4 regions of the Microbacterium sp. NPDC089320 genome follow, and region 2 is predicted to be linked to each of the others. Evidence: predicted binding sites of a transcription regulator. Region 2 holds the regulator's gene; each other region holds the start of a gene.
The links. Region 2 encodes LexA, which represses DNA repair genes until DNA is damaged. Its sites were predicted from a motif close to TCGAACANNTGTTCGA; they were not measured.
Positions count from the first base shown of each region.

Region 1: AB0N61_RS02870 (DUF222 domain-containing protein) is a predicted target of LexA. The motif match lies at 2,086-2,101, and genes of this name have one in related genera.
Region 3: AB0N61_RS13685 (DUF222 domain-containing protein) is a predicted target of LexA. The motif match lies at 2,010-2,025, and genes of this name have one in related genera.
Region 4: AB0N61_RS09415 (DUF222 domain-containing protein) is a predicted target of LexA. The motif match lies at 2,537-2,552, and genes of this name have one in related genera.

Region 1 covers NZ_JBFBGY010000001.1:573,384-578,255, forward strand. The annotation lists gene AB0N61_RS02865 (response regulator transcription factor) at 1-164, shown strand, start outside; gene AB0N61_RS02870 (DUF222 domain-containing protein) at 304-2,022, opposite strand; gene AB0N61_RS02875 (GNAT family N-acetyltransferase) at 2,318-2,779, opposite strand; gene AB0N61_RS02880 (EamA family transporter) at 2,925-3,788, opposite strand; gene AB0N61_RS02885 (M18 family aminopeptidase) at 4,075-4,872, shown strand, end outside.
Region 2 covers NZ_JBFBGY010000001.1:35,709-40,580, forward strand. The annotation lists gene hisH (imidazole glycerol phosphate synthase subunit HisH) at 1-136, opposite strand, end outside; gene hisB (imidazoleglycerol-phosphate dehydratase HisB) at 133-750, opposite strand; gene AB0N61_RS00185 (histidinol-phosphate transaminase) at 747-1,841, opposite strand; gene AB0N61_RS00190 (LysM peptidoglycan-binding domain-containing protein) at 1,933-2,295, opposite strand; gene lexA (transcriptional repressor LexA) at 2,578-3,264, shown strand; gene AB0N61_RS00200 (prolyl oligopeptidase family serine peptidase) at 3,315-4,872, shown strand, end outside.
Region 3 covers NZ_JBFBGY010000004.1:382,120-386,991, forward strand. The annotation lists gene AB0N61_RS13665 (glycoside hydrolase family 38 C-terminal domain-containing protein) at 1-208, shown strand, start outside; gene AB0N61_RS13670 (hypothetical protein) at 299-709, shown strand; gene AB0N61_RS13675 (hypothetical protein) at 710-1,366, opposite strand; gene AB0N61_RS13680 (MarR family transcriptional regulator) at 1,363-1,830, opposite strand; gene AB0N61_RS13685 (DUF222 domain-containing protein) at 2,090-3,733, shown strand; gene AB0N61_RS13690 (VOC family protein) at 3,768-4,130, shown strand; gene AB0N61_RS13695 (hypothetical protein) at 4,219-4,809, opposite strand.
Region 4 covers NZ_JBFBGY010000003.1:171,784-176,655, forward strand. The annotation lists gene AB0N61_RS09410 (HAD-IA family hydrolase) at 1-608, shown strand, start outside; gene AB0N61_RS09415 (DUF222 domain-containing protein) at 829-2,472, opposite strand; gene AB0N61_RS09420 (SDR family oxidoreductase) at 3,001-3,816, opposite strand; gene AB0N61_RS09425 (SDR family oxidoreductase) at 4,002-4,748, opposite strand.

The DNA.
Region 1 (4,872 bases), 540 kb from region 2:
GACTCGCTCAGGGGATGTCGAACGCGGAGATCGCGCGCACACTCATCGTGTCGGAGGGGACCGTGAAGGCGCACCTCGGACGCATCATGTCGAAGTGGCACGTGCGCGACCGCGTGCAGATCCTGGTCACAGCAGCGCACGCCGGCCTCGTCGACTTCCGCTGAGGAGTCGACTTCCTCAGGAAGAGAGTGCGCGGCAATGAGCGCGAGGTGACCAGCTGCCAGCTGTGACGACGCAGTGACGAGCGCATGCCGGTGACAGCCCCGTGGCCACGAAGCCGGGGTCGCGAAGATCGGCCGCGCGTCACTCCGTTCGGACGAGGCGTCGCTGCCTGCCCAGCGCGGGGAGGCTGAGTCGTGGTGTGCGCCAGCGTTGGGCGGGGTCCCACCAGTTCGGTCCGCGGACTTCGGGTAGCCCCTCGTTCATGCGGATCTCCCACCCGGAGGTGCCGAGGGAGCGGTGGTGCCACCAGCACAACGGAACACCGTTGTCGGTCGTCGTTGGACCACCCCGCGCATGCTCGGTGACATGGTGGATCTCACACCAGGACGCGGGAACGTGGCATCCGGGGATGAGGCATTCCTTGTCGCGGGCGATGATCGCCCGGCGCTGGTACACGGTGAACACCCGGTCGGTGGTACTGATCCCGATAATGCGCCCCTCATCCATCAGCACCCGCTGGATCACCCCGGCGCACGCAGTCTGCGCGGCGACCGAGACCGGCACGTGCGCACCAGAGCCGGGAATGGTCGCCCACCCACCGTTACCCGCGCTCGCACCGACAGCAGCACCGAATGCAGAACCGCCCGCGTTCGTGCCGACGGCAACACCGACAGCAGAATCGCCCGCGCCCGCACCGACGGCAACACCGACAGCAGAGCCGCCCGTGTGATGGGCGAGGTCTTTCGCGTCGACGGTCACGACGAGGACCGGGGAGGCACCACCGAGCGTGGGCATGTCCTTGTGGCGGGCGGCGATCGCGAGAGCGGCGGCGAGAGCGTCGTGGCGTTTCTGCGCCGCGGTGCGGTCATCGAGCACGCACCGCGGATCCGAGTTGAACGGATCCGCGTCCTCTGGATCGTCGACCCCATCGGCCGCCGGATCGGCATCGGCATCGGCATCGGCATGCGAGACGTCGGCATCCGGAGAATCGGCGTCTGCGCCTGCACCTGCACCTGCACCTGCACCTGCGTCACCAGCACCGGCCCCGTCGCTCGGGGTGAAGTGCACGCCGGGCAGGGGTGGCCCGTCGCCTTTGGGGTTGAGGAGTGCGTCGATGATGAGCTGCAACTGCGCGGCAGCCTCCGGCGTCAGATACCCACGGATCGCATGCACCCCGTCCCGGAGCCGACCGATCGTGATGCCACGCTTACGCCGCGCCTCCTCGTCCTTCGGTTCTTCCCCATCCGGGTCGAGCATCGACGCGAGATCCTCCCCGAGCGCCTTCAGGTCCTGCGTCGTCGGTGACGGCCCCGGCGCCTCCGCGCCCGCACCCGCATCCGCGCCCGCATCCGGGTCCGTGTCGTCCGTGTCGAGGCCGTGCCCGCGTGCGAACCCCGCCAAGGCCACATCGGCCGCCAACCGTTGATCCACCCTCAACCGGTCCCACACCCGCTCGATCGGACCCGTCGCCGCCAGAAACCCCGCCACACCGATCACCCCGTCCAGCAACGCCAGACGCATCTCCGACCACCGCGCCGGCATCCGCTCCCCCGCCAGACTCACCGGCCTGCGCACCAGATCCACCACCCGGTCCACCCGGACCGCACCCCGCACATCCACCCCGACCGTCCGCCGCACCAGCTCGTTCATGCCCCGACACCCCGCCGAATGCGGAAAGTCACCCGGATCCCCGGTCGCGATCGTCTCCACGATCACCGCCTCCGCCCGCCGAAAGGCCGCCCCCGCCCCCTGCAGCACCGTGATCCGATCCGCGTCGCTCAACCCCGCCAAAGCATCATCGGACAGCACAGTATCGAGGTCGGCGATGACCCGATCCAAAAGCTCCGCCGTGCTGTTCATACCCCACAGTCAACCCGACACCACCGACATTCGACCCCCAAACCAGGCCGATTTACCCCAGATCAGACCACGTATTCCAATCTCCCGGAATGCCGCGTGAACGGCACCACGCAAAGACGGGGACCGTGCGAATCGGACCGCGCAAAACCGGCACCCCACGGAACCGGCACCCCACGGAACCGGCACCGCGCAAAACCGGAGACTGCGCGAGCGGCACCCCGCAAAACCGGCACCCCGCGAAACCGGCACCGCACAAAGCGGGCACCGCGCGCAACGGGCAGCGCCACCCCCGTGGTCAGCGCCGGAACGGTCCGGCTCTCATGAAGACGTCGATCGCGTCCTCACTCTCGAGCACGAAGCCGTGCCTCTCATACAGCCGTCGTGCCGGACTGCCCTGCAGCACATTGAGGCGGAACGGTCGGTCGGGGCCCGCCTGTCGCTGGGCCAGGACGTCCGCCAGCACCGCGGATCCGAGGCCGCGGCCCTGCTGAGCGGGATCGAGGTAGAAGTGCTCGATCCACGCCCCGTCGATCTCGGGCCTCACCGCGATGAGACCGACGTCGTCTCCGGCGACGACGATCACCCGCGTGTTCTGCGGGACGAACCCGTTGAGGAACCGCTGTCGCACATGCACCGGGTCGAAGCGTCCGAGTCGCTCCAGATCGGGTCGCATGACGATCGCTCGGAGCTCCGACATCCACGACGCATCCGACGGCGTGCTCTCTCGCAGACTCCACCCGACGGACACAGCATCCATACAATCACGCTCGCGACCCATCCTCAGGGACAGCGACAGCAGGACAGCGACAGCGACAGCGATAGCGACAGCGACAGCGACAGCGACAGCAGCATGACCGCGGCACCACGACAGCGGCACCACGACAGCGGCACCAGGACAGCGGCTACAGCGCGAGCAGCACGATCCCGCCGGCGACCACCGCGGACGCGGCCAGACGCCACCCGGGCCGGCTCTCTCTCAGAGCGAAGACCCCGAACAGGCTGACCAGGACGACACTGACCTCGCGCAGCGGCGCGACGAGAGCCACCGGAGCGATCTGAATGGCCGTGAGCACGAGGATGTACGACAGCGGCGACAGGATGCTGAACGCCACGATGCGCTTCCACTGGGTGCGGCCGAGCGCGCGCACGGCCGCCCACCGGCCTCGAACGCCGAGGGAGTAGAACGGGATCTCGAGCAGCATCGTCCCGACCATGAAGGCGACGGGCGAGAGGTTCCAGGTGCGCACGGCGTTGGCGTCCCAGATCGTGTAGAGGGCGATCGCAACGCCCGTGAGCAGCCCGAACACGAGCCCGGGATCCAGCCGTCGCGACCGATCGGTGCGGCCCCGGTCGACGAGACCGATCGCGACGACTCCGAGGATGACTGCTGCGACGCCGATGAGCGCGAGCGTCGACGGCCGCTCTCCGAGCACGAGCACCGCGATGATCACCGAGAGGAAGGGCCCGGTTCCCCGCGCCGTGGCGTAGACGGTCGAGAGGTTGCCCTCGCGGTACCCGCGCTGCAGCACCGCCATGTAGGCGACATGGAGCACGCCGGAGACTCCCACGCCGAGCAGGAATGCCAGCACGTCATCGGTGCCGAGCCCGCCGGTGAACGGCACGACTCCGATCCAGACGGCGGTTCCGCCCACCGCGCCCCACCAGAGGAACGGCGTCCCCGCCCGACTCACGCCATGGGCGACGATGTTCCACGCGGCGTGCGCGACGGCTGCGGCAATGACGAGAGCGAAGGCGAGAGCGGACATCAGAGACCCTTCCGTTCATCGCGGGCGCGACGAACAGGGTCCTCCGGGCTTTTGTCCTGTCAGATGACGGCACTCCTGCGGAGGAGCACCGTGGCGCCGCTCGGACCAGTCGGGACGAACCCCGGAACCCTAGGCGCTATCGAGATCGACCGTACCGGCCGATGGTGACCGGAAGGTGAACGACACCCGTCGGGTCATCGGGTCATCGGGTCATCGGGTCATCGAAGAGATCGCGCACCGAGTCGCCGATTACGATCGAAGGACCGCCCCCGCAGGAAGGTCGCTCATGCCCGTCACCCCGGACGCTCTCGCCCACGCCGAGGATCTCGCCGACTTCGTCGCCGCCTCCCCCTCGAGCTATCACGCCGCCGCCGAGGTCGCCCGGCGACTGGAGGATGCCGGTTTCACGCGCCTCGAAGAGGACCAGGCCTGGGACGTCTTCCCCGGCGGACGCTACGTCGTCGTGCGCGACGGAGCCGCGATCGCCTGGACGGTTCCGGCGGGCGCGACGGCCACCACGCCCGCTCACATCCTCGGCGCTCACACCGATTCCCCCGGCTTCAAGCTGAAGCCGCAGCCCACCACGGGATCGAGGGGCTGGCTGCAGGCGGCCGTCGAGGTCTACGGCGGTCCGCTGCTGAGCTCGTGGCTCGATCGCGAGTTGCGTCTGGCCGGACGCCTCGCACTCGCCGACGGACGCGTGGTGCTCGCCGACACCGGAGCGCTGCTGCGCCTCCCCCAGCTCGCGATCCACCTCGACCGCGAGGCGAACACCGGCCTCGCGCTCGACAAGCAGTTCCAGACGCAGCCCGTGTGGGGCCTGGGCGACCCGACGCAGGAGGACATCCTGGCCGAGCTCGCCCACTCCGCGGGGGTCTCGGCATCCGACATCCGCGGCTACGACGTCGTGATCGCCGATACCGCGCGCGGCGCGATCTTCGGCAAGGACCGCGCGTTCTTCGCCTCGGGTCGCCTCGACGACCTCGCCTCGGTGCATGCGGGGGTCGTCGCACTCGAGTCCCTGGGCGAGGTCGCGACCGGACCCATCGCGATCCTCGCCGCATTCGACCACGAGGAGCTCGGC
Region 2 (4,872 bases):
GACCGTCGGCCTCGAGGGCCTCCGTGCGGTCGCGCGTCAGCACCGCGTCGGCGCCCGCGGCAACGAGCGCCTTGACAGCCGAGTGCACGTTGCCGGACTCGTAGTCGAAGACGGCGACCCGCGGAGCCGTGCTCACAGTGCACCCTTCGTCGACGGGATGCCGACGACCTGAGGGTCGAGGGCCTTGGCCTGGCGGAACGCGCGAGCGAATGCCTTGTACTCGGCTTCGGCGATGTGGTGGGGGTCGCGACCCCCGAGAACGCGCACGTGCACCGTGAGGCCCGCGTTGAAAGTGATGGCCTCGAACGTGTGGCGGACCAGTGAACCGGTGAAGTGGCCGCCGATCAGGTGGTGCTCGAAGCCGGCGGGCTCCCCCGTGTGCACGAGGTAGGGACGCCCGGAGATGTCGACGACGGCTTGAGCGAGCGCCTCATCGAGCGGCACGAGGGCGTCGCCGTAGCGCGAGATGCCCGACTTGTCGCCCAATGCCTCGCGGATGGCCTGACCGAGAACGATCGAGATGTCCTCGACCGTGTGGTGTGCGTCGATCTGCGTGTCGCCCGAGGCGCGCACGGTGAGATCCGTGAGCGAGTGCTTCGCGAAGGCCGTCAGCATGTGATCGAAGAACGGCACCGACGTGTCGATACGGCTCGCACCGGTGCCGTCGAGGTTCACCTCGAGCTCGACGGTCGACTCCGACGTGCTGCGCACACGCGTGGCGGTGCGCGGGGTCTGGGCGGGGGTGCTCATGAAGCCGATCCTATCGAGGCGAGGGCGTCGAGGAAGGCCGTGGTCTCAGCCTCGGTGCCGGCGGTGACGCGGAGGTGCCCGGGGATCCCGACGTCGCGGACCAGGACACCCTGCTCGTAGAGCTGCTGCCAGACCTTCTGCGGTTCGGCCACTCCCCCGAACAGCACGAAGTTCGACCAGGATTCGTGGGGGGTGTACCCCAGTGCCTCGAGCGTCGCGGAGATGCGATCCCGCTGCTCGACGATCTCCTCGACCATGCCCAGCATCACAGCGGAGTTCCGCAGTGCAGCGACAGCGGCGGCCTGAGTGAGAGCGCTGAGGTGGTACGGCAGACGGACGAGCCTCAGGGCGTCGATGAAGGCGGGGTCCGCGGCGAGGTAGCCCACGCGCGCTCCCGCGAAGGCGAAGGCCTTGCTCATGGTCCGGGAGACGGCGAGCCGCGGCCGCCCCTCGAGGAGCGTGAGAGCCGAGACCGCCTCGTGCGGCGCGAACTCCTGATATGCCTCGTCGACGACGACGATCCCGTTCGATGCGTCGTACACAGCCTCGACGACATCGAGGCCGAGCGGTGTACCCGTCGGATTGTTCGGCGAGCACAGCAGGATGACATCGGGATCGACGTCCCGCACCTGCGCTGCCGCCTCTTCGGGCGTGATCGTGTAGTCGGGCTGTCTCGTTCCTGCGACCCAGCGCGCGCCGGTGCCTTTCGAGATCAGGGGATACATCGAGTACGTCGGACCGAAGCTGAACGCCGTGCGGCCCGGGCCGCCGAAGGCCTGGAGGATGTGCTGAAGGACCTCGTTCGAGCCGTTGCCGGCCCAGATCTGTGCCGGTTCCAGACCATGGCCCAGGTACTCGGCGAACCCCTCCCGCAGTGTGGTGAACTCGCGGTCCGGATAGCGGTTGACGTCGCGGAGAGCGACCGCGATGTCATCGAGGATGTCACTGGCCACGGCATCCGGGACGGGATGCGTGTTCTCGTTGACGTTGAGTGCGATCGGGAGAGGCGCTTGAGGCGCTCCATAGGGCGTGAGCCCACGGAGGTCGTCGCGCAGAGGGAGGTCGGCGAGTGATGCAGTCACCCTTCCCATGGTAGGCCGCCTTCGCGGCCGGGATGCCCGTGGTGACCGAGTGTGAACACGGTCACCACGGCAGCGACGATTCGGACGGACCCCGTCCCTGTCACTCCGAGTACTGCGCCGGGATCGCCAGCTCCTGCCCGATCTGCAGCTCTCCGCCGCGCAGCAGGTTCAGGCGCGTGATGTCGCCGATCACGTCGCGCGGATCAGCACCGGGGGCGACGCCCTCGGCGATCGACCACAGCGTGTCGCCCGGCATCACCGTCACGGTGGCGAAGGATGCCGTGGCGGCCTGCTCGCCCGAGGCCATCGCGCTGCCGCCGCTGAGCGCGGCGAAGGCGATTCCCGCCGCGAGCGGCACCGCGGCGATCGCGAGCACGACGCGTCGACCGCGTGCCGTCAGCTTGAGCCGCGTCGCCGGGCGGACCGGAAGGACTGCTGCGCTGCTGAAGGTGATGGTGCTCATGTCGTGCTCCTCTGCATCTACCGCTTGAGCGGTGAAGGTGGCGTAGCGTTCGCATCCGCGTCTCGGCCGGGAGCCGTGGATGCGAAGCTACGTTCCGAAGTTATCTTCGAATTCGAACATCTGTCAAGACTTCTTCGAAACACGTGGATGAGAATCACCCGACACGCTCGAACAGATCTTCCACTTCGGCGCGATTCTCGGATACGGTTTCGACAGGAACACCCCACCACGGGCCTCCGACATTCGAACCGAGACGCCGGAATCGCACACCTGAGGAGCACCATGAGCGACATCTCCGCCCCCGACGCCGACGTCCCGCGCACCCGTCGCCGCAAGAGCCTGAGCCCGAAGCAGATGGCGATCCTCGAGGTCATCCAGACATCGATCAGCCGTCACGGCTACCCGCCGAGCATGCGGGAGATCGGCGATGCTGTGGGCCTCAAGTCGCTCTCGAGCGTGACGCATCAGCTGGGCCAGCTCGAACTGAGCGGCTATCTGCGACGCGATCCGGGCAAGACCCGTGCCATGGAGGTTCTCATCGACCTCCCCGGTGCGAGTGGAGAGAACCCCGCTGATGTCGCGACACCTGTCGGCGACGCCGCGCTCGTCCCGCTGGTCGGCCGCATCGCCGCCGGCGTCCCGATCACGGCAGACCAGCAGGTGGAAGAGATCTTCCCGCTTCCCCGCCAGCTCGTCGGCAAGGGCGACCTGTTCATGCTCAAGGTGTCGGGCGAATCCATGATCGATGCGGCGATCTGCGACGGCGACTGGGTCGTCGTGCGCTCGCAGAGCAGCGCCGAGAACGGCGAGATCGTGGCCGCCATGCTCGACGGCGAGGCCACCGTGAAGGTCCTCCGTCGTCGCGACGGCCACACCTGGCTGCTCCCCCGCAACTCCGCGTTCGAGCCGATCCTCGGGGATGAGTCCGTCATCCTCGGCAAGATCGTCGCCGTCCTCCGAACGGTCTGACACCGCTCGCGCTGCCTGCGACACCGGGCGACGCGCCATAGGCTCGAACCATGTCGTCGCCGTTCGGTACCTGGCCCTCCCCGTTCACGCCCGCCCAGGTCGCCGCCTCCTCGCCGCGGATCGACGGAAGCGCGTTCGTGGCCGACGAGATCTGGTGGGGCGAGTCGGTCCCCTCCGAGGGCGGCCGCCTGACCGTGCGCAGTTCGACCGGTGCCGAGATCCTCCCCGCGCCGTGGAGCGCCCGGTCTCGCGTGCACGAATACGGCGGAGGGGCCTGGGCCGCCGCCGCCGACGGCACGCTGTTCTTCGTCGACGCGAAGGATCAGCGCGTGTACCGCATGCAGCGCGGTGGCGCTCCGACACCGCTCACCCCTCCGGGCCCGGCGCACGGCGGCCTGCGTCTTCAGCGAGGCAGGCTGCTCGCAGTGCGCGAGGACCTCTCTCCGACCCCTCACCGACGTGCCATCGTCGAGATCCCGGCGGACGGGTCGGCAGCCGACGACCCGTCGATGCTGAGGACCCTCGTCGAGGGCGCGTCGTTCTACGCGCATCCGACGCTGTCTCCCGATGGATCGCGCGCCGCCTGGGTCGAATGGTCGGGCGGACGGATGCCGTGGCAGCACGCGTCGCTGGTGCTCTCGGACGGAACCGCGCGCACGGAGCTGCCCACCCGCGCCGCCCTGCAGCCCGAGTGGACGAACGACGACGAGATCCTCTATGCCGATGACCCCTCGGGTCGCTGGGCTCTGCACCGACAGCGTGTGAGCGGCTCGCAGGCAGCCGGCCCGGCGGAGCAGATCGCCGACGCCGACGCGGACACGGGGTATGGGCTCTGGGTGCTCGGCAACCGCTGGTTCCGCCCGCTCGCCGACGGGCGGATCGTGGCCGTGCACACGAACGGTCGTGACCGGGTGGTCGTGATCGAGCGCGACGGCAGCGCTCACCGCGTACCCGTCCCCGCTGACGGCCATGTGAGCGTCGACGCCGTCGACTGCTCACGCGTGCTCCTCTCCGGGAACAGCTCGACGACCGAGCCGGGCGTCTGGTGCGTCGACGTCGACTCCGGTCATGTCGAGGTCGTCACGGGGGCGACGCCGGCGGACCCCGCGTGGATGCCGCCCGCGTCCGAAGTCCTGGTCGATGGATCCCACGGCCCCGTCCACGCCTTCGCGTACGCGCCGACCAATCCCTCGACGTCCGCGCCGGCTGCGGATGAGGAGCTCCCGCCGTACATCGTGCTCGTCCACGGGGGCCCGACCGCGCATGTGACCGGGGCGGCATCCGCCGCCATCGCATTCTGGACGAGCCGCGGCATCGGCGTGCTCGACGTCAACTATGGCGGATCGACCGGCTACGGCCGGGCGTATCGTGAACGACTCGACGGCGGGTGGGGGGTGGTCGACGTCGACGACGTGATCGCCGCCGCGCACGGCCTCGCGGATGCCGGACTCGCCGACCCTGCCCGCATCGCGATCAGAGGCGGCTCAGCGGGCGGCTGGACGGTGCTGTCGTCCCTGGTGCGAGGCGGGACGTTCGCCGCCGGGATCAGCAGATACGGGGTGGTCGACCTGCGGATGCTGAACGAGCACTCCCCTGACTTCGAGGCGC
Region 3 (4,872 bases), on a different contig from region 2:
GAAGCTCGCCGACGATGGGTCGGGCGATGTCGTCGTGCGTCTCTACGAGGCGCTCGGGCGCCGCGCCGTCGGCACGCTGGTCGCCGACTTCGAGCACCGGGAGATCCGCGAGGTCTCGCTGATCGAGGATGCGCTCGATGACGCGCGTGTCGGCGGCGAACTGCGCCTGCGTCCGTTCGAGGTGCGGACGCTGCGCATCGTGCGCTGAGGTCCGAAGCTCTCGGGGTCCCGCGGCCGTTTCGGGTGCGGGGCCCTTTCGGGTGTTGTGGCGGTCGGCTCACCGGAGGACGATGAACGAATGGCGACCGTCGAAGACGTCCGTGAGATCGCTCTCGCGCTGCCCGGTGTGACCGAGCGTGTGGGCGGGCACACCGGCGAGCCCTCCTGGCGGTTGCCGAGTGGGCAGATCGCCTGGGTGAGGAAGCCCAGCAAGGTCGATCTGCGTCAACTCGCCGACCTCGGGCTCGAATGGCCGGAAGGGACGGTGCTGGGAGTGCGCGTCGGCAGCCTCGAAGAGAAGGCCGCGTTGCTCGCCGCGGAACCCGAGGGACTGTTCTCCATTCCGCATTTCGACGGATACCCGGGGCTGCTGGTGCAGCTCGACGCGGTGGAACGCGAGCGATTGGCCGAGATCATCGCGGACGCCTGGCTGGTGCGGGCACCGGTGCTCGTCGCGAAGCAGTGGCTCGCGGAACGCGGATTGGACTGATCAGGCCGCGAGGAGGAACGGTCGGGCCGCGTCGAGGAAGGCGCGTGGGTCGTCGGCCCAGAGACGGATGCGGTCGACCTGGTGCGTCCCGCCCTTCGGTGCGAGCCCCGGGAGCCGGATCGCGACCGGGCGTTCGAGTTCGATCTCGATGTTCGTCTCGTCCTGCATCCGCTCGGCGTACTCCGAACCGACGACCCGCGGCTGCTTGGGCTCGTCGACCCGACGGTCGATCGCGACGGACGCGATGTCGGCCCAGTCGATCGGCACGTCGAGCTCGAGTCCGCTGCGCACCCGCACGCCGTCGGGCCCCACGGCGTGCGGACGCATGAGCATCGCGCACAGCAGCCCGATCATCCACGTGACGCCCCAGATCCCCAGCACCAGCAGGGTGATGCGCACGACGGGCCACTGATGCACGATCAGGTCGAGGATCGGGATCTCGACAGCCGAGAGGCCGATGAAGATGAACAGCACAGTGAGCACGGGGCGGTGATAGCCGATGCCCGTGCCGCCTTTCGGGACGGCGGGGCGGCGAGCGATCGCACGCGCGATGCTCGAGTAGACGCGAAGCTCGGCGACCCATGCACGACGGAGGCCGTTGAGGATGCGCGCGATCGGGGTCGGGCTCGGAGCGGTCGTCTGCACCTGGCCGGTCATGGTGTGCCCTCTATCGTCGGGAGGGTGCCCGTGCTCGCTGCGGCGACGAGGTGCTCGAGGTGCGTGGCCACAGCGGAGAGGCCGCGTTCGACGGCCGCACGGTCGGCAGGGTCGATAGCCGACAGCAGGGTCTGGTTGAGCTGGGAGTGTTCCTCCTGCATCCGGGCCATCGTTTTGGTCGCGGCGCCCGTCAACTCGACCAGTACTGCGCGTCGATCGGTGGGGTGAGGAGCGCGGCGGACGTGTCCCGACTTCTCGAGCGCGTCGACGAGTCCGGTGATGTTGCGGGGGCTGACCTCGCAGAGCTGAGCGAGAGTCTGCTGGGTCGACGGACCCGCGTGCTGCAGGACCCACAGCAGGTGCACGCGGGCAGTCGTGAGTCCGGTGCCGTCGAAGGCGCGTGCCATGTCCCTCTGAAAGAGGTCGGCGATCTGCAGCAGGCGGTCGACGAAGAGCGGCTCCATGATTGTGATGCTACTACATAGTTACCTTTATTCACTAGTTTGCAACGGGGGCTGGGTGGTTTGACTCGCATCCCTTCTTCTCTTCCTCTCCCTTCTTCTCTTCCTCTCCCTTTCTTCTCTTCTTCTCCCTTCTTCTCCCTTCTTCTCTTCCTCTCCCTTCGCGCGGCATTCCGGGAGATTGGAATACGTGGTCTGATCTGGGGTAAAACGGCCTGGTTTCGGGGGTCGAATGTCGGTGGTGCCGGGTTGACTGTGGGGTATGAACAGCACTGCGGAGCGTTTGGATCGGGTCATCGCCGACCTTGATGCGGTGCTGTCCGATGATGCTTTGGCGGGGTTGAGCGACGCGGACCGGGTCGCGGTGCTGCAGGGCGCGGGGGCGGCGTTTCGGCGGGCGGAGGCGGTGATCGTGGAGACGATCGCGACCGGGGATCCCGGTGACTTTCCGCATTCGGCGGGGTGTCGGGGTGTGAACGAGCTGGTGCAGCGGACGGTCGGGGTGGACGTGCGGGGTGCGTCCCGGGTGGACCGGGTGGTGGATCTGGTGCGCAGGCCGGTGAGTCTGGCGGGGGAGCGGATGCCGGCACGGTGGTCGGAGATGCGTCTGGCGTTGCTGGGCGGGGTGATCGGTGTGGCGGGGTTTCTGGCGGCGACGGGTCCGATCGAGCGGGTGTGGGATCGGTTGAGGGTGGATCAGCGGTTGGCGGCCGATGTGGCCTTGGCGGGGTTCGCACGCGGGCACGGCCTCGACACGGACGACGCGGACCCGGATGCGGGCGCGGATGCGGATGCGGATGCGAGCGCGGATGCGGGTGCGGATGCGGGGCCGTCGCCGACGACGCAGGACCTGAAGGCGCTCGGGGAAGATCTCGCGTCGATGCTCGACCCGGATGGGGAAGAACCCAAGGATGAGGAGGCGCGCCGTAAGCGTGGCATCACGATCGGTCGGCTTCGGGACGGGGTGCATGCGATCCGTGGGTATCTGACGCCGGAGGCTGCCGCGCAGTTGCAGCTCATCATCGACGCGCTCCTCAACCCCAAAGGCGACGGGCCACCCCTGCCCGGCGTGCACTTCACCCCGAGCGACGGGGCCGGTGCAGACGCCTCCGAGGACGGAAATCCAGACGCGGATCCGTTCAACTCCGATCCGCGGTGCGTGCTCGATGACCGCACCGCGGCGCAGAAACGCCACGACGCTCTCGCCGCGGCTCTCGCGATCGCCGCCCGCCACAAGGACATGCCCACATTGGGTGGTGCCTCCCCGGTTCTCGTCGTCACGGTCGACGCGAAAGACCTCGCCCACCACGCGGCCGGCTCTGCTGTCGGTGCGACCGCGGACGGTGCTGCTGTCGGTGGTGCCGTCGGCACGACCGCGGACGGTTCTGCGTTCGGTGCTGCTGCCGGGTTGAGCGCTGGCAGCGCTTCGGGGTTGAGCGCGGGCAACGGTGGGTGGGCGACCATTCCCGGGTCCGGTGCGCACGTGCCGGTCTCGGTCGCCGCGCAGACCGCATGCGCCGGGGTGATCCAGCGGGTGCTGATGGATGAGGGGCGCATCATCGGGATCAGCACCACCGACCGGGTGTTCACCGTGCACCAGCGGCGGGCGATCATCGCCCGCGACAAGGAATGCCTCATCCCCGGATGCCACGTTCCCGCAGCCTGGTGCGAGATCCACCACGTCACCGAGCACGCGCGGGGCGGGCCGACGACGACCGACAACGGTGTTCCGTTGTGCTGGTGGCACCACCGCTCCCTCGGCACCTCCGGGTGGGAGATCCGTATGAATGAGGGGCTGCCCGAGGTCCGCGGGCCGAGCTGGTGGGACCCCGCCCACCGGTGGCGCACACCACGACTCAGCCTCCCCGCACCGACCGCAGTTCGGCGCGCTCCGATACGGATCTGAGGCGGCATCGCCGGGGCAGGAGTACAACGGACACATGAGTACAGACGTCACAGGAATCGGCGGCATCTTCGTTCGCAGCAGAGACCCCGAGGCGCGGTCGGCCTGGTACCGCGAGCACCTCGGGATCGGTGCCGGCCATGACGGTCTGTGGAATCAGCAGGCAGGCATGACGGTCTTCGCGCCGTTCGCCGCGGACAGCGACTACTTCGCAGCCGACCAGCAGTTCATGCTCAACCTGCGAGTCGCTGACATCGAAACGCTCGCCGCCCGGCTCGAAGCCTCAGGCATCCCGGTCGAGCGGCGCGACGAGTGGAACACCGCGGAATACGGGACGTTCGCGCGCATCCACGATCCGGAAGGGCTCGCGATCGAACTGTGGCAGCCACCGAAGCAGTAGCAACAGCCGCAGCAGAGTTCAAAGTTCAGAGTTCAACGTTCAACGATCAGGCGGGCGCAGGCTCGCAGACGATGGTGCTCCCGGTCGGTCACGCCGGGTCGAGCCGCAGGACCTCAGGTGACTCGCCGCCCGTGACCTCGTCGGCGATACGGATGCTGCGAGCAAGGTCATCGAGCGCTCCGTCGAGGGTGCCGAAGCGTTCGCGGTCGCTGCACACCGCGGTCAGCGTCACGAGGTGGGTGCCGGTGTCCCACGTGTATGTGACGAAAGGCGGAGACGCCGGGGCCGCGGGCATCGCCACGACGAGCTTCTCGCCCGCGCCGAGCCATCGGCTCGAGAACGACTGGGTGTCGTCATAGTCCATCGGCATCGAAGCGCGGGCGATCCGCACCTCGGCGGTCAGCGCCTGTGCGGTCGCCATCGCGACCACCAGCTCCGGGTCGGCCTTCCAGGTCCAGACGAGCACGCGCCCGTCCGCGCGGCGCATCAGCGCCGGTGCGGCTTGGCTCATCGCCCACGCGCCGAAGCGCGAACCCGGGCGCTGCGTGGCGCCGATCGCCGAGTTCACCTGCCCCAGCAGCATCCGGATCGCCGCCTTGCGGTGCCGTCGCCCCCTCCATCCGAGCGAATCCGTGACAGGGATCCACAGTTGCGGGTCGGCATCGGCAGTCAGTCGCATGCCTCCACGCTAGGGGGTGAGGCTGAGGGATGCCGGTATGCCTCGGCGGCTCGAACAGGCCCC
Region 4 (4,872 bases), on a different contig from region 2:
ACGGCACTCTCGTCGACTCGACAGCCGTCGTGGAGCGGCTGTGGCTGGCCTGGGCCGAGCCCCACGGCATCGCCCCCGAAGCCGTCTTGAGCGTCGTGCACGGTCGGCAGGGGCATCAGAGCATGGCGATCATGCTGCCGGAGCGCGACCACGAGATCAACATCCGCGAGAACGCCGTGATGCTCGCGAACGAGAGCGAGGACGTCGAGGGTGTCATCCCGATCGAAGGCGCGGATGCGCTGCTCGCATCCCTCCTCCCCTACCCGCATGCGATCGTGACCTCCGCTGACGTCACGCTGATGAACGCGCGCATGGCACAGGCGGGTTTGACCGTGCCTGCGTTGACAGTGACTGCTGAGAGCGTTTCGGCGTCGAAGCCCGATCCCGAGGGGTTCCTGTTGGGCGCGCAGCTGCTCGGCGTGGACCCTGCCGACTGTGTGGTGTTCGAGGACTCGGGGGCCGGCATCCAGGCAGCGCACTCTGCGGGGATGCGCGTGATCGGAGTGGGTCCGCACGCCATCGCCCATGAGCCGACCTTCCACGTCGACGACCTGACTCAGATCACGGTCGTACCGGGTGACGCCGGGTTCGAGCTCGTCATCCGGTGACGCGGCGGTGCCTGTGACCCGGTGATCCGGTGAGCCGGTGAGCCGGTGAGCCGGTGAGCCGGTGAGCCGGTGCTCGGGCGGTGCCTTGCTTCTGCACCGCCGCTGTCCGGCGATTCCTTGCTTCGATGATGCCGGACCTTCGGTGGCTCGCCGGTTAGCGCCCTTCGTGCTCTGAAGGCTCGCGAGAACGATTGCGACCAGCCGGACGGTCCGACCCGTGTCATCCCGGGCGAACTAGTCGTCTCTGCCTGCCCAGCGCGGGGAGGCTGAGTCGTGGTGTGCGCCAGCGTTGGGCGGGGTCCCACCAGCTCGGCCCGCGGACTTCGGGTAGCCCCGCGTTCATGCGGATCTCCCACCCGGAGGTGCCGAGGGAGCGGTGATGCCACCAGCACAACGGAACACCGTTGTCGGTATGCGTCGGCCCACCCCGCACATGCTCGGTCACATGGTGGATCTCGCACCAGGCTGCGGGAACGTGGCATCCGGGTATGAGGCATTCCTTGTCGCGGGCGATGATCGCGCGCCGCTGGTGCACGGTGAACACCCGGTCGGTGGTGCTGATCCCGATGATGCGCCCCTCATCCATCAGCACCCGCTGGATCACTCCCGCGCACGCAGTCTGCGCAGCGACCGAGACCGGCACGTGCGCGCCGGATCCGGGGATCGTCGCCCACCCACCGTTACCCGCCCACCCGCCGTTGCCCGCGCCCGCACCGACAGCAGCACCGAACGCAGAACCGCCCGCGCTCGCACCGAAATCAGCACCGCCCGCGCTCGCACCGACCGCAGCACCGCCCGCGTTCGTGCCGAACGCAGAGCCGCCCGCGTGATGGGCGAGGTCTTTCGCGTCGACGGTCACGACGAGCACCGGTGATGCGCCACCGAGCGTGGGCATGTCCTTGTGGCGGGCGGCGATCGCGAGAGCGGCGGCGAGAGCGTCGTGGCGTTTCTGCGCCGCGGTGCGGTCATCGAGCACGCACCGCGGATCGGAGTTGAACGGATCCGCGTCTGGACTTCCGTCCTCGGAGGCGGCTGCATCGGCGCCGTCGCCGGCGTCCTCGCCTGCATCGGTCGGGGTGAAGTGCACCCCGGGCAGGGGCGGGCCGTCGCCTTTGGGGTTGAGGAGTGCGTCGATGATGAGCTGCAACTGCGCGGCAGCCTCCGGGGTCAGATACCCACGGATCGCATGCACCCCGTCCCGGAGCCGACCGATCGTGATGCCACGCTTACGCCGCGCCTCCTCGTCCTTGGGTTCTTCCCCATCGGGGTCGAGCATCGACGCGAGATCTTCCCCGAGCGCCTTCAGGTCCTGCGTCGTCGGCGACGGCCCCGCATCCGCATCCGCGCCCGCATCCGGGTCCGGGTCGTCCGTGTCGAGGCCGTGCCCGCGCGCGAACCCCGCCAAGGCGACATCGGCCGCCAACCGCTGATCCACCCCCAACCGGTCCCACACCCGCTCGATCGGACCCGTCGCCGCCAGAAACCCCGCCACACCGATCACCCCGTCCAGCAACGCCAGACGCATCTCCGACCACCGTGCCGGCATCCGCTCCCCCGCCAGACTCACCGGCCTGCGCACCAGATCCACCACCCGGTCCACCCGGAACGCACCCCGCACATCCACCCCGACCGTCCGCCGCACCAGCTCGTTCATGCCCCGACACCCCGCCGAGTGCGGAAAGTCACCGGGATCCCCGGTCGCGATCGTCTCCACGATCACCGCCTCCGCCCGCCGAAACGCCGCCCCCGCGCCCTGCAGCACCATGATCCGGTCCGCGTCGCTCAACCCGGCCAAAGCATCATCGGACAGCACCGCATCGAGGTCGGCGATGACCCGATCCAAACGCTCCGCAGTGCTGTTCATACCCCACAGTCAACCCGGCACCACCGACATTCGACCCCCGAAACCAGCCCGATTTACCCCAGATCAGACCACGTATTCCAATCTCCCAGAATGCCGCGGCGAGGGAGGCATCTCAGGAGTCGACGAGGCGACAAGGCGGCGAGGCGGCGAGGCGACGAGGCGGCGAGGCGGCGAGGCGATGGAGCTGCGGAGCGACGACGGAGCGACCGACCTGCGGAGCTGCGGAGCTGTGGAGCTGTGGAGCGACGGAGCTGCGAAACGGCGAGGCGACAAAGCGACGGAACGGCCGAACTGCGGAACTGCGGAACGGCGAGGCGACGGAGCTCAGAGCGACGGAACTGCCGAACTGCGGGGCGGCCGAGCGACGGAGCTGCGAAACGGGGAGGCGAAAGAGCGACGGAACTGCCGAACTGCGGAACTGCGGAACCGCGGAACCGCCGAACTGCGGAACTGCGGAGCGGCGGGGCGACGGGGCGACGGGGCGACGGAGCAAAGAACCGCGGAACTCTTGAAACGGAAGAACAGCCGCTACATCCCCGCCCGGTCGAATGCGATGGTCGGCACATCCACGACGTGCGAGCCGCCGTCCGCCACGATCACGGCACCCGTCACATACGACGACTCCCCCGATCCGAGGAACCGCACGACAGAGGCGATCTCCGCCGGCCGCGCCGGGCGTTGCAACGGCACGTCCGCCGTGACGGTCGCATACGCCTCTTCCCGAGAGCCCAGCCCGGCATGAGTGGCGAACTCGTCCATCTCGTCATCGGCCATCGGCGTCTGCACCCAGCCGGGGCACACCGCATTGACCCGCACGCCCTTGCGTCCGTAGTCGCGCGCGAGAGTCCGTGTCAGGCCGATCAGCGCGTGCTTGCCCACCGTGTAGCCGGCCACGGAAGGTCCCGCGAACAGACCAGCCAGAGACGACACGACCACGATCTGTCCCTTCGCCTCGATCAGAGCCGGCAACGCCTCCCTCGCCATGACGAACGCCGTGGTGAGGTTCGCTCGGATCGCCGCTTCCCAGCTCTCGTCGTCGGTGTCGGCGACCGGCGAGAAACCGTGTCCGCCGGCATTCGCGACGAGCACATCGAGGCGACCGAATGTGGCGAGAACCTCCGCCACCGCGGCCTGAGCGGATGCGGTGTCAGCGGCATCCGCGATGATCGGGTGAGCGCCGACTGCGTCGGCCACCGCGCGCAGCGGCTCGGGCCGGCGTCCGACGACCACGACGTGCGCCCCTTCAGCGGCATACCGTTCGGCGATCGCGGCGCCGATGCCGGTCCCTCCGCCGGTGATCACGATGACGCGCCCCGAGACCGTCGATCCGACTGCAATTCCCATGTCTGCTCCTGCTCTCGCTGCGCTCACGCGCACTCCCTGCGCTCACGCGCACTCCACGCGCTCACGCGCACTCCACGCGCTCACGCGCACGCCACGCGCTCACGCGCACGCCACGCGCTCACGCGCACTCCACGCGCTCACGCGCTCTTGCCGCGCTCGCGCGCAGATCCGTCGCCCCGAGATCATCACGCGGGGAATCCTGACCGGGCCGAGTACCCGAAGTCGCTGAGGATGGTGGTGCCGTTGATCCCTCTGCTGCGCGGAGACACGAGATACAACACATGCGCGGCGACCTCCACGGGCGACTGCACGTTGAACGGCGGAGAGTCGAACGCCTGCGCGCCGAGGTCGCCGCGACTCATCGGGGTGTCGACGATCGACGGCGCCACGGTGTTCACCCTGATGCCGGTCGTCGCGAGATCGACCGACAACGATCGGCCCAGTTGCACGAGCGCCGCCTTCGATGCGCAGTACGGCACCATGCCGGGCGAGGCGACGAACGCGGAGTCGCTCGCGAGCAGCACGACGGATGCCGACGCCGACGCGCGCAGTGCGGGAAGCGCGTGCGCCAGCACCAGGAAGGCCCCGGTGACGTTGACCGCGAACACGGCGTTCCAGTCGCGGAGGGATATCTCCTCGATCGACGACCCGACGGGACCGGAGATCCCTGCGCAGCACACGACCGCATCCAGCCCGCCGAGCTCTTCGACGGACGTCGAGACCGCTTCGACCACCTGTGCCTCGTCGGTGACATCCACCACCCGGATCACCGCGCCGGTGCATCCGCGTGCCGTCTCTGCGAGCGCCTGCGCATCGCGGTCGAGGAGCGCCACGCGCACTCCCTCCGCGGCGAGCGCGCGGGCGGTCGCTCGGCCGATGCCGCTCGCGGCGCCGGTGATCAGCGCTGTGGTGCCGGTCAGCTGCAGGTCCATGATCTCCTCGAGACGTCGCCGCTGCGCCGGCGGCGCTCCGGGAGGACGGCGGTGTCATCACGGTCATCCTGCTCCGCCGCGTGGGGGGCCGGAACACGACCGGCACGGCTGTGCGCGCTGGCAC